2 regions of the Dokdonia sp. Asnod3-C12 genome follow, and region 2 is predicted to be linked to the other one. Evidence: riboswitches for the same ligand, from Rfam matches in the RefSeq annotation. Region 2 holds a riboswitch; the other holds the start of a gene.
The links. Region 2 has a riboswitch for thiamine pyrophosphate ahead of ACJJVW_RS06170 (TonB-dependent receptor). Riboswitches for the same ligand answer to the same signal wherever they lie in the genome.
Positions count from the first base shown of each region.

Region 1: another riboswitch for thiamine pyrophosphate. It lies ahead of thiS (sulfur carrier protein ThiS); the one in region 2 lies ahead of ACJJVW_RS06170 (TonB-dependent receptor).

Region 1 covers NZ_JBEFNY010000003.1:3,291,449-3,295,497, forward strand. The annotation lists gene thiC (phosphomethylpyrimidine synthase ThiC) at 1-853, opposite strand, end outside; gene thiS (sulfur carrier protein ThiS) at 909-1,112, opposite strand; TPP riboswitch at 1,206-1,300, opposite strand; gene ACJJVW_RS14815 (ATP-binding protein) at 1,450-2,922, opposite strand; gene ACJJVW_RS14820 (response regulator) at 3,382-4,049, shown strand, end outside.
Region 2 covers NZ_JBEFNY010000003.1:1,348,878-1,352,926, reverse strand. The annotation lists gene ACJJVW_RS06175 (hypothetical protein) at 1-231, shown strand, start outside; gene ACJJVW_RS06170 (TonB-dependent receptor) at 367-2,604, opposite strand; TPP riboswitch at 2,763-2,854, opposite strand; gene ACJJVW_RS06165 (ketopantoate reductase family protein) at 2,965-3,888, shown strand; gene ACJJVW_RS06160 (M36 family metallopeptidase) at 3,969-4,049, opposite strand, start outside.

The DNA of each region.
Region 1 (4,049 bases), 1.9 Mb from region 2:
GGTAAATAGGAACCGTTCCCACGGGAACAGGGGAGTTGCGTATGATCCACTCGCGGGTCTCATGTATGTTTTCACCAGTAGATAAATCCATGATATTATCTGCTCCCCAGCGGCATGCCCACACAGCTTTTTCTACTTCTTCCTCAATAGAAGAGGTGACTGCAGAATTCCCAATATTTGCGTTGATTTTTACCAAGAAATTACGTCCCAAAATCATAGGCTCTGCTTCTGGATGGTTGATGTTTGATGGGATTACGGCGCGACCTCTTGCAACTTCTGAGCGTACAAATTCTGGCGTGATTTTATCAGGAATAGATGCGCCAAAATGTTCTCCTTTGTGTTGCTTTCTAATCTCCGTCATTTCATCAATACGCTGATTTTCGCGAATAGCGATATACTCCATTTCTGGAGTGATAATCCCTTGTTTTGCATAATGCAGCTGCGTAACATTCTCACCTTTTTTTGCACGTATAGGCTTCTTTAAAAGCTTAAAACGCATGTGGTCTAGACTCTTATCATTAAGACGCTCATTACAATAGGTAGAGGAGTAGCTGTCCAATTGTTCTACATTATTGCGCTCCAGAATCCACGACTCACGTATGCGCTCTAAACCGCTGTGTATATTGATTTCTTTGTTTGGATCTGTATAAGGTCCAGAAGTATCATACACCGTTACGGGCTCGTTAGGTGTTTTCTTTTTGGTCATAGAATCCACAGTATCACTAAGCGCAATCTCGCGCATAGCCACTTTAATCTGTGGGTGAATCTTACCGTTTACGTAGATTTTTTTTGAATTAGGAAATGGATTTCGGGTAATGCCGCCTTGCTTAGGCGCAGTGTCTCTATTTTTCATCTTTCTGGATTAATTAATGATGTTTTTCTACTCTTGAAGTACCTAGAAGTCGCTATTATCCACCTTGTGTGGCTTTAATAATAAGCACAGCATCGCCGTCATCAGGGATGGTAGAAACCCAATGTGATCTGGTAATAATGCGCTCATTAATAGCCACAGCAATCCCACTAACCGAAATGTCGAGTTGGGTGAGGATCTGGTCTAGTGTGACCTGTGCTGGAAATTGATACGAGGTTTGATTGACCTTTATGTTTATCATGTTTAATACAATTATGAAGCATGTGCTTCGGTTATATAAACGATAAAGGAATGAGAAGGATAGAATTAAAAATAGAGGAAGTGCGTAGTGGTGCAAGAACCTCTAACTTTTCCCTACGTTGGTATTAACCAAATCAGGTTCTAAGGATTTTTCTCAAACTAATTTAATAGCTACTCCTAAAGTTTAGACTTTAAAAGTAGCAATAATTCTGAACTAGACGAGAGAAAATGTAAAAAAAATAAAATGTTAAGTTTTGGTTGGTAGGTTTTTATGGGGATTTGGGATACATCTGCGTAATAATAAGTTACTTGATAAACCCTCATAGATACAGCGTAAATCAGCTATTACTAACCGCAAAACGCATTACAAAATGGGTGCCTTCATTGGGTGTACTCGTACAGAAAAGTTCGCCGCCATTCATTTCAACAAAGTCTTTTGAAATGAGTAGTCCAAAACCCGTTCCTTGTTCTCCCTTAGTGCCTAGAGTGGTCTTTGGTATGCAATCTTTAACAAGATTTTTGTGCCAGCTAGTTGTCATACCCACGCCAAAATCTTGTACGCCTATTTCAATCCCATCTGGGCCTTTCTTGCTTGATAATATGACATTTTGATTCTTTGTACTGAATTTTATGGCGTTTGAAATCAAATTACGTAAGACTACTTTAAACATATTTTCATCAATAAATAAGGTAGGCGTTTCAATTTCAAATAATAGTTTTACATCTTTCTCTTTTGCTGAGCGTTCATATTGCTTAGCTATAGATGTAAAGATTTCTTGAATATCACAATCCTTTTTATTGAGTTTAATTCCCTCTAGCTGGTTATATGACCAATCTAGTAAGGCACTCACCATAGCAATTCTATCATCCAATTCATTTTTAAGACTTTGTGAGATCTCTTTTAGTTCATTATCCTCAATTTGGTTTTCAAGTAGATTAACCAGCAAGGAGATATTATGTAACGGTCCTCTAACGTCATGTGTAAGCAAAGAGAACAGCTTGTTCTTAAGAGAATTGACAGATTCAAGCTCGTGGTTTTTACTTTCTAAATCCTCTTTTGCGATTTGTAAATCTTTCGTCTGCTTGTCTACCTCTAAAGCAAGGATTTTATTAGTTTCTACTTGTGTTCTTATGTTTTCGTCTTCAATAGACTTAAACTTATAGCCAATTAAAATAGAGAAGAGAATGAGTTGTAATGTGATGAGGATTGAAGTGATTAACACAATAAAATGTTTGTCTACAGTGTAAGCATCTTTTAAAAACCATGCGCTTATATAGATGACTGAGGAGAGTAGCATTGGGGAGTATGCATACAAATAGTACTTATTAAACTTTTCTTCATTAAATAAGCGAATCCCAGAGAAAATATTCAATAATACGGATAGCAAAGCAGTAATCGCTGCAGACATTACTAGCGAACTATGCAACCAAGGAATATGGAGAGTTAGAATATTAAGAACAAAAAGAATTGGGATTAAAACTGTGGTATATTTTAAAAAAGTATAACTGCGTGATATTTTAGGATGATTGCCGCGATGAACATTTAAATAATTGGTTGTAAACAATAAGAATCCAAAAGTGGTGGTCATTGCAGAGATAAGTGATCCATTTTTTTGAATAACCTCAGGAAGAAATCCATCTGGAAAAAGTGACCAACTCCAATGCACTGCAAGTCCAAAAAGAATGATACAATAGTGACACAGAATTTTGTGCCTTAAAATTAAATAAGAAACGAAGTGATAAACTCCGAAAACACCAAAGATGGCGGTAAATATGGAAACTATTAAAAAATTAATATCAAAACTATTCATATGGGGCGGTGGTTAGTTAAGAATATAATACAAGTACAATAATTAAGAATGCCTGATTTTCATCTAGATCCCTAATTACGTTTCTAAGGCTCAAAACTTATATAAAATGCAATTACAATTAGGGGTTATAATATCTTAAATATGAAGTAGTTGTCTCTGTAATATAGTAAAAATATCGCTTCCTCTGAAAATTGTCAACTTAAAATTAACAGTAAATAATTCTGAATTACAGAAAATTTAGTTGTTGAATTCTAAAAAATATGCTGATTCTTTATAACGTATATTTCTCTAAACAATACTAAAACTGCTTACATCTAATTACTGAATATGAGTCATAAGCATCTGAAATTAAAGAAGTAACAATTATTAATTATTATATGCAGTTTATCGTAATAATGTCTTTTTCTGTAATTTTTAAAATATTCTTCGCTATCTTTTAATGCCCCAAAGTTATTTAAGTTGAAAAACAAGCTACTTTTAGTCCTACTTGTATATTGTTATTACGTCCCTGTTATATCACAAAACAGGGCTGATGGCGATATAGATAGCGTGAGTATTTTTATTTCCTTATCTAAGGATGAAAATATAAGCGGCAATTATAAAGATGGGTTAACATTTGCAACTTCTGCAGTGCAATATGCAAATCAAGGTAAGGATAAAACCTTACAGGCAAAGGCTTATGTGAGTCTGGCAAATACCTATCAAGCTATAAAAGATTTCGCTTCCGCGAAAAAGTACTATAACCTCGCACTCGGTAAAAAAACAGATGATTACTTCGTAAACGTAGCATCACTCAACGGTCTCGGTAATATATACTCAATGGATATTACCACGGCAGACGAGGCTGCTGCTTATTTTGAAAAGTCTATCGTATACACACTAGAGGCAGGCAAAAATGAGCATTCCTTTTATACCTATTACAATATTGCGGGCATGTACCTTAATTTTAAAGATCCAGATAAGGCATATCCTTACATTCTAAAAACCGATACGTTGTTAGCTAACATTGACAAAGAAGACCCAATCTATGGGCTTTTACAACAGTTAAACTTTGCTATTTATAATAATCAAAAAGGCAATCATACATGCGCTTTATCTAACATAAAAAAAGCACTAGAGATAGGAGA
Region 2 (4,049 bases):
TTTGTTATTAATACAGGGAGTAGCATTGTTGCGTGGGAAGCATCAGATCCTAACCATGCGCCTAATGATTGCTCACTTATGGTCATAGATGGTATCAATGTAAAATGCCAGTGTGATGATGATAATAGTTACAACCTCTTTACTGGGCAGTCTAATAATGAAGTGCTAGAATATACAATGCTTAATTACCGAGTAAATGCTTCTGGTAATAGCATCACCGTATTTAACTAAAAGTAAAAAAGAAGCCGACTCAAAAGAGGCGGCTTCTCACTTACAATTTGTAGTTCAGTCCCCCAACTGATTACATATTGTTTATTTTTAGCGACTTAAATATAGCGAAAATTAAATAATAAGACCTTTTATCCCTTAAAATTTAAGTGTAGCTCCTACTAAGAAATTAATTCCCGCCTGCGGATAATAGCCCGCTCCTTCAATGGTTGTAATCTCATTAGGTACTGAGAAATCATCATCATAGGTGAAGAAGTATCCATTTGAGATATATTTCTTATCGAAGATATTATTCACAAGTCCATTGAGGAGAATAGACTTAAATACTGGAACCTCCTTAATCTCGTATTGAATACTCAAATCATTTAAGAAATAAGAATCAAGTTTAGAAAGTTCGCTATCTATATTACCCATATATTGCTCTCCTACAAATTTCGATAAGAAACCTATACTAAAATCTGCATTAGGCTTATAGGTAAGCATATTACTAGCTACGAGATTAGGCGAGTATGAAATATTTGTATTACCTAGGTTTGTAATCGCACCATCTAGATTAAAAAGAAAATCTCTATTCTTATTTGTGCTTAATGCAATATTAGGTTGTAAAGTAAACTTAGAACTTAGCTTTATCGCAGCATCTATTTCTATACCTGCTCTATAGCTATTACTATTAATTCGGATAGGCGCTCCTACATTATCAAGTTCACCAGTAGGGACTAACTGCCCGTCATAATCCATAAAATAACCATTCACATTTAAGGTGACGGTCTCTGTATTTAATCTCCATCCTAGCTCAAAGTCGTCTAGTTTTTCTGCGCGTGGATTGCCGTCTTCAAAATCTCCACGGTTGGGCTCACGGTTTGCACGCGCATAAGAGGCATATAACTGATTTTCTGCATTAATCTTATAGCTCAAACCTAATTTTGGATTAAAGAACTCATAGTTTTCATCTACCAAAAATTCATCAAGGTCAGAATTGATTCCGTCAGTTTTATAAGTGATAAATCGACCTTGAATGTCTGCATAAAATTGCCATTGATCATTTAATTTAAAGTTCGCTTTCGCGAAAGCAGAAAACTCATTCTTACTTCCCGTTCCAAAATAGTAATTATCTCCTAGCTCAGAATCACCAGCAAATCGTGCCCATATCACTTCGCCAAAATGGTCTCCTCTATAAATGCTACCCAAAGCACCACCTACAAAGTCAACCATGTTGTCCTTGTAATTTGCCGTTGCACTTGCCACATAAAAGTCGTTATCTAACCAGCGACGACGTATAATGTCAGAAGTTTCAATCGTTTCTCCACCTATGGTAACTGGAGTGATCCCGTAAAAAGCGAGTGTGCTCTCACTGCCGAAGTTGTAATTCTGCTCATAAAAATCATCTACATATTCTTCAAAAAATCCACGACCATACGTGTAGTTGAAACTAGCGGTAGAGCTCCAGTTGTTATCATATTTCTGATTCCAGTGTAGTTGGTAGTGATCTTGTTTGTAATCATCCACTTGATTATTGTGGAAACCAGTGATATTTCCCTCATCATCTAGCTGTACACCCGCAATATTAAAAGTGCGATTTTCATCTATATTTGTGTTTGCACCTATGGTTGCTAGGCTTGTTTCTTCAAATCCGTACCAAGATTGGTATGTAACTTCAGACCCTGCAAAGTTGATAAGCTTGATAAGCGTATTATCATCCTTGTATGCTGCTTGCAAAAAGTAAGATTTAAGATCAGATGACGCACGGTCGATGTAACCGTCAGATTTGATCTGTGATAAACGACCAGATATCTCTATGTGATCGTTGAGCAAGCCTGTACTAAACTTAACATTATGACGGCGTGTCCCAAAAGACCCAAAAGAGTTAGAAATCTCACCATATGCTTCATTAGAAATTGCATCTGTAAGAATATTAAGACTTGCTCCAAAAGCTCCAGGTCCATTCGTAGAAGAACCTACTCCACGCTGTAGTTGTAAACTTTCTACGGACGATGTAAAATCTTGAAGATTTACAAAAAAGGTAGTAAGACTTTCTGAGTCATTATAGGGAATTCCATTTATAGTAACGTTAATCCCTTGGTTACCTGTACCACGTACTCGGAAACCAGTGTAACCTATGCCAGCACCAGCGTCTGAGGTAGTCACTACGCCTGGTAAAAAGTTAAGTTGCGTAGCAAGATCTTGTCCTAGATTACGCTTTTCAAGATCTTCTGCATTAAGATTTGAGTGCGTAATAGGTGAGTCGGCTTTTACTCGTACAGAACGAACTAAAACTTCATCAAGTGACTCTACTTTTGTAGTGTCTACCACTGTTTTCTCTTGTGCACTAGCTGTAATTCCTGCAAGCGCAATCATACTCAATAGGACCTTTTTCATCCGTATATGGTTTAGTTACGAATACAAAGGGCAAATATTCTAATAAGTTAGCATTTACATACCTGTGCGATAAGCACATATTGAAGAGGGTGCACCGTGGTGCTTCTCAAGAGAAATATGGTAACACTAGAAAAGCTAATTTGTATAGCGTTATCTAGAAAGACATGTTCCTCATTCCTAAACAGCATTACCTGTTCTAGGTTCAATGGGTATAATCTCAGCTTCGTAAAAAGCACCCCTTTGAGATTTTGCAAAGATATACTAGAGTTTTTAATTAAGATATTATAAAGAAAAAATAAATCCGCTTACTGTACTTTTAAACTGACTAGAATTCTCTAGTCCTAAGAAAACAATAAAACGATGCATATTTTGATTTACGGAGCCGGTGGCGTGGGGGGATTCTTTGGAGGGAAACTCGCGCTTGCTGGAAATAAAGTGACCATGATTGCCAGAGGAGAACACCTTAGGGCCATACAAGAAAACGGTATTGAGGTAAAAAGTATAACAGGAGATTTTAAAGCGACTCCGTATCTAGCAACAGATGATCTTAGTAAGATTGAAACACCAGATTTAGTCATCTTTGGAGTGAAGTCATATCAAATAGAGAGTGCTGTAAAAGATATATTGCAATATTGTGATGAAAACACATTATACCTGCCTTTACAAAACGGAGCAAGTAACGTAGAGGTCCTTAATTCGGTGGTTCCTAAGTCACAAGTACTGGCAGGACTTTGCCGTATGATTAGTTTTATTGAAGCGCCAGGAGTGATCTCTAATCCAGATATAGCGCCTGCAATACTTTTTGGAGAGCAGGATAATATCAAGACAGAACGTTTAGAAAAAATAGTGTCTGTATTTACAAATGCAGGAATTAATGCGGCTGTTCCAGATAATATTCAAGTAGCCATCTGGCAAAAGTTCCTTTTTATAACAACTATAAGCGCCATAGGCGGACTAACAAGAGTACCTATAGGCGTGATGAGAGAGCAGCCGTATATAAAAGAACTGATGCGCAAGACCGCGCAAGAAGTATTTGAGGTTGCAAAAGCAAAAGGGATTATACTCCCAGAGAAAACCATTGAAAACATCTTTGAAGCCATTAGCAAGCAAGCGCATGAGACTACAGCTTCAACACAACGCGATATCATGGCTGGAAAACCTAGCGAACTAGAAAACTTTAATGGTTATATCATGAAGGAAGGTAAACGACTTGGAGTGCCTACGCCAGTAAACGAGATGATTTATCAGTTGTTATTGCCTATGGAAAGGGATCATAGAAATTAAAGATATAAGATTAAGCAAAATACGCCTGAAGCAATAGCTACAGGCGTATTTTATTTAAAAAATAATAGTAGTATTCTAACCTATTCTACTATTAACCTTTTTGTGATAATCTGGTTTGATTGATGAATCAATTGAACCAAGTAAATACCAGTTTTAAGCTC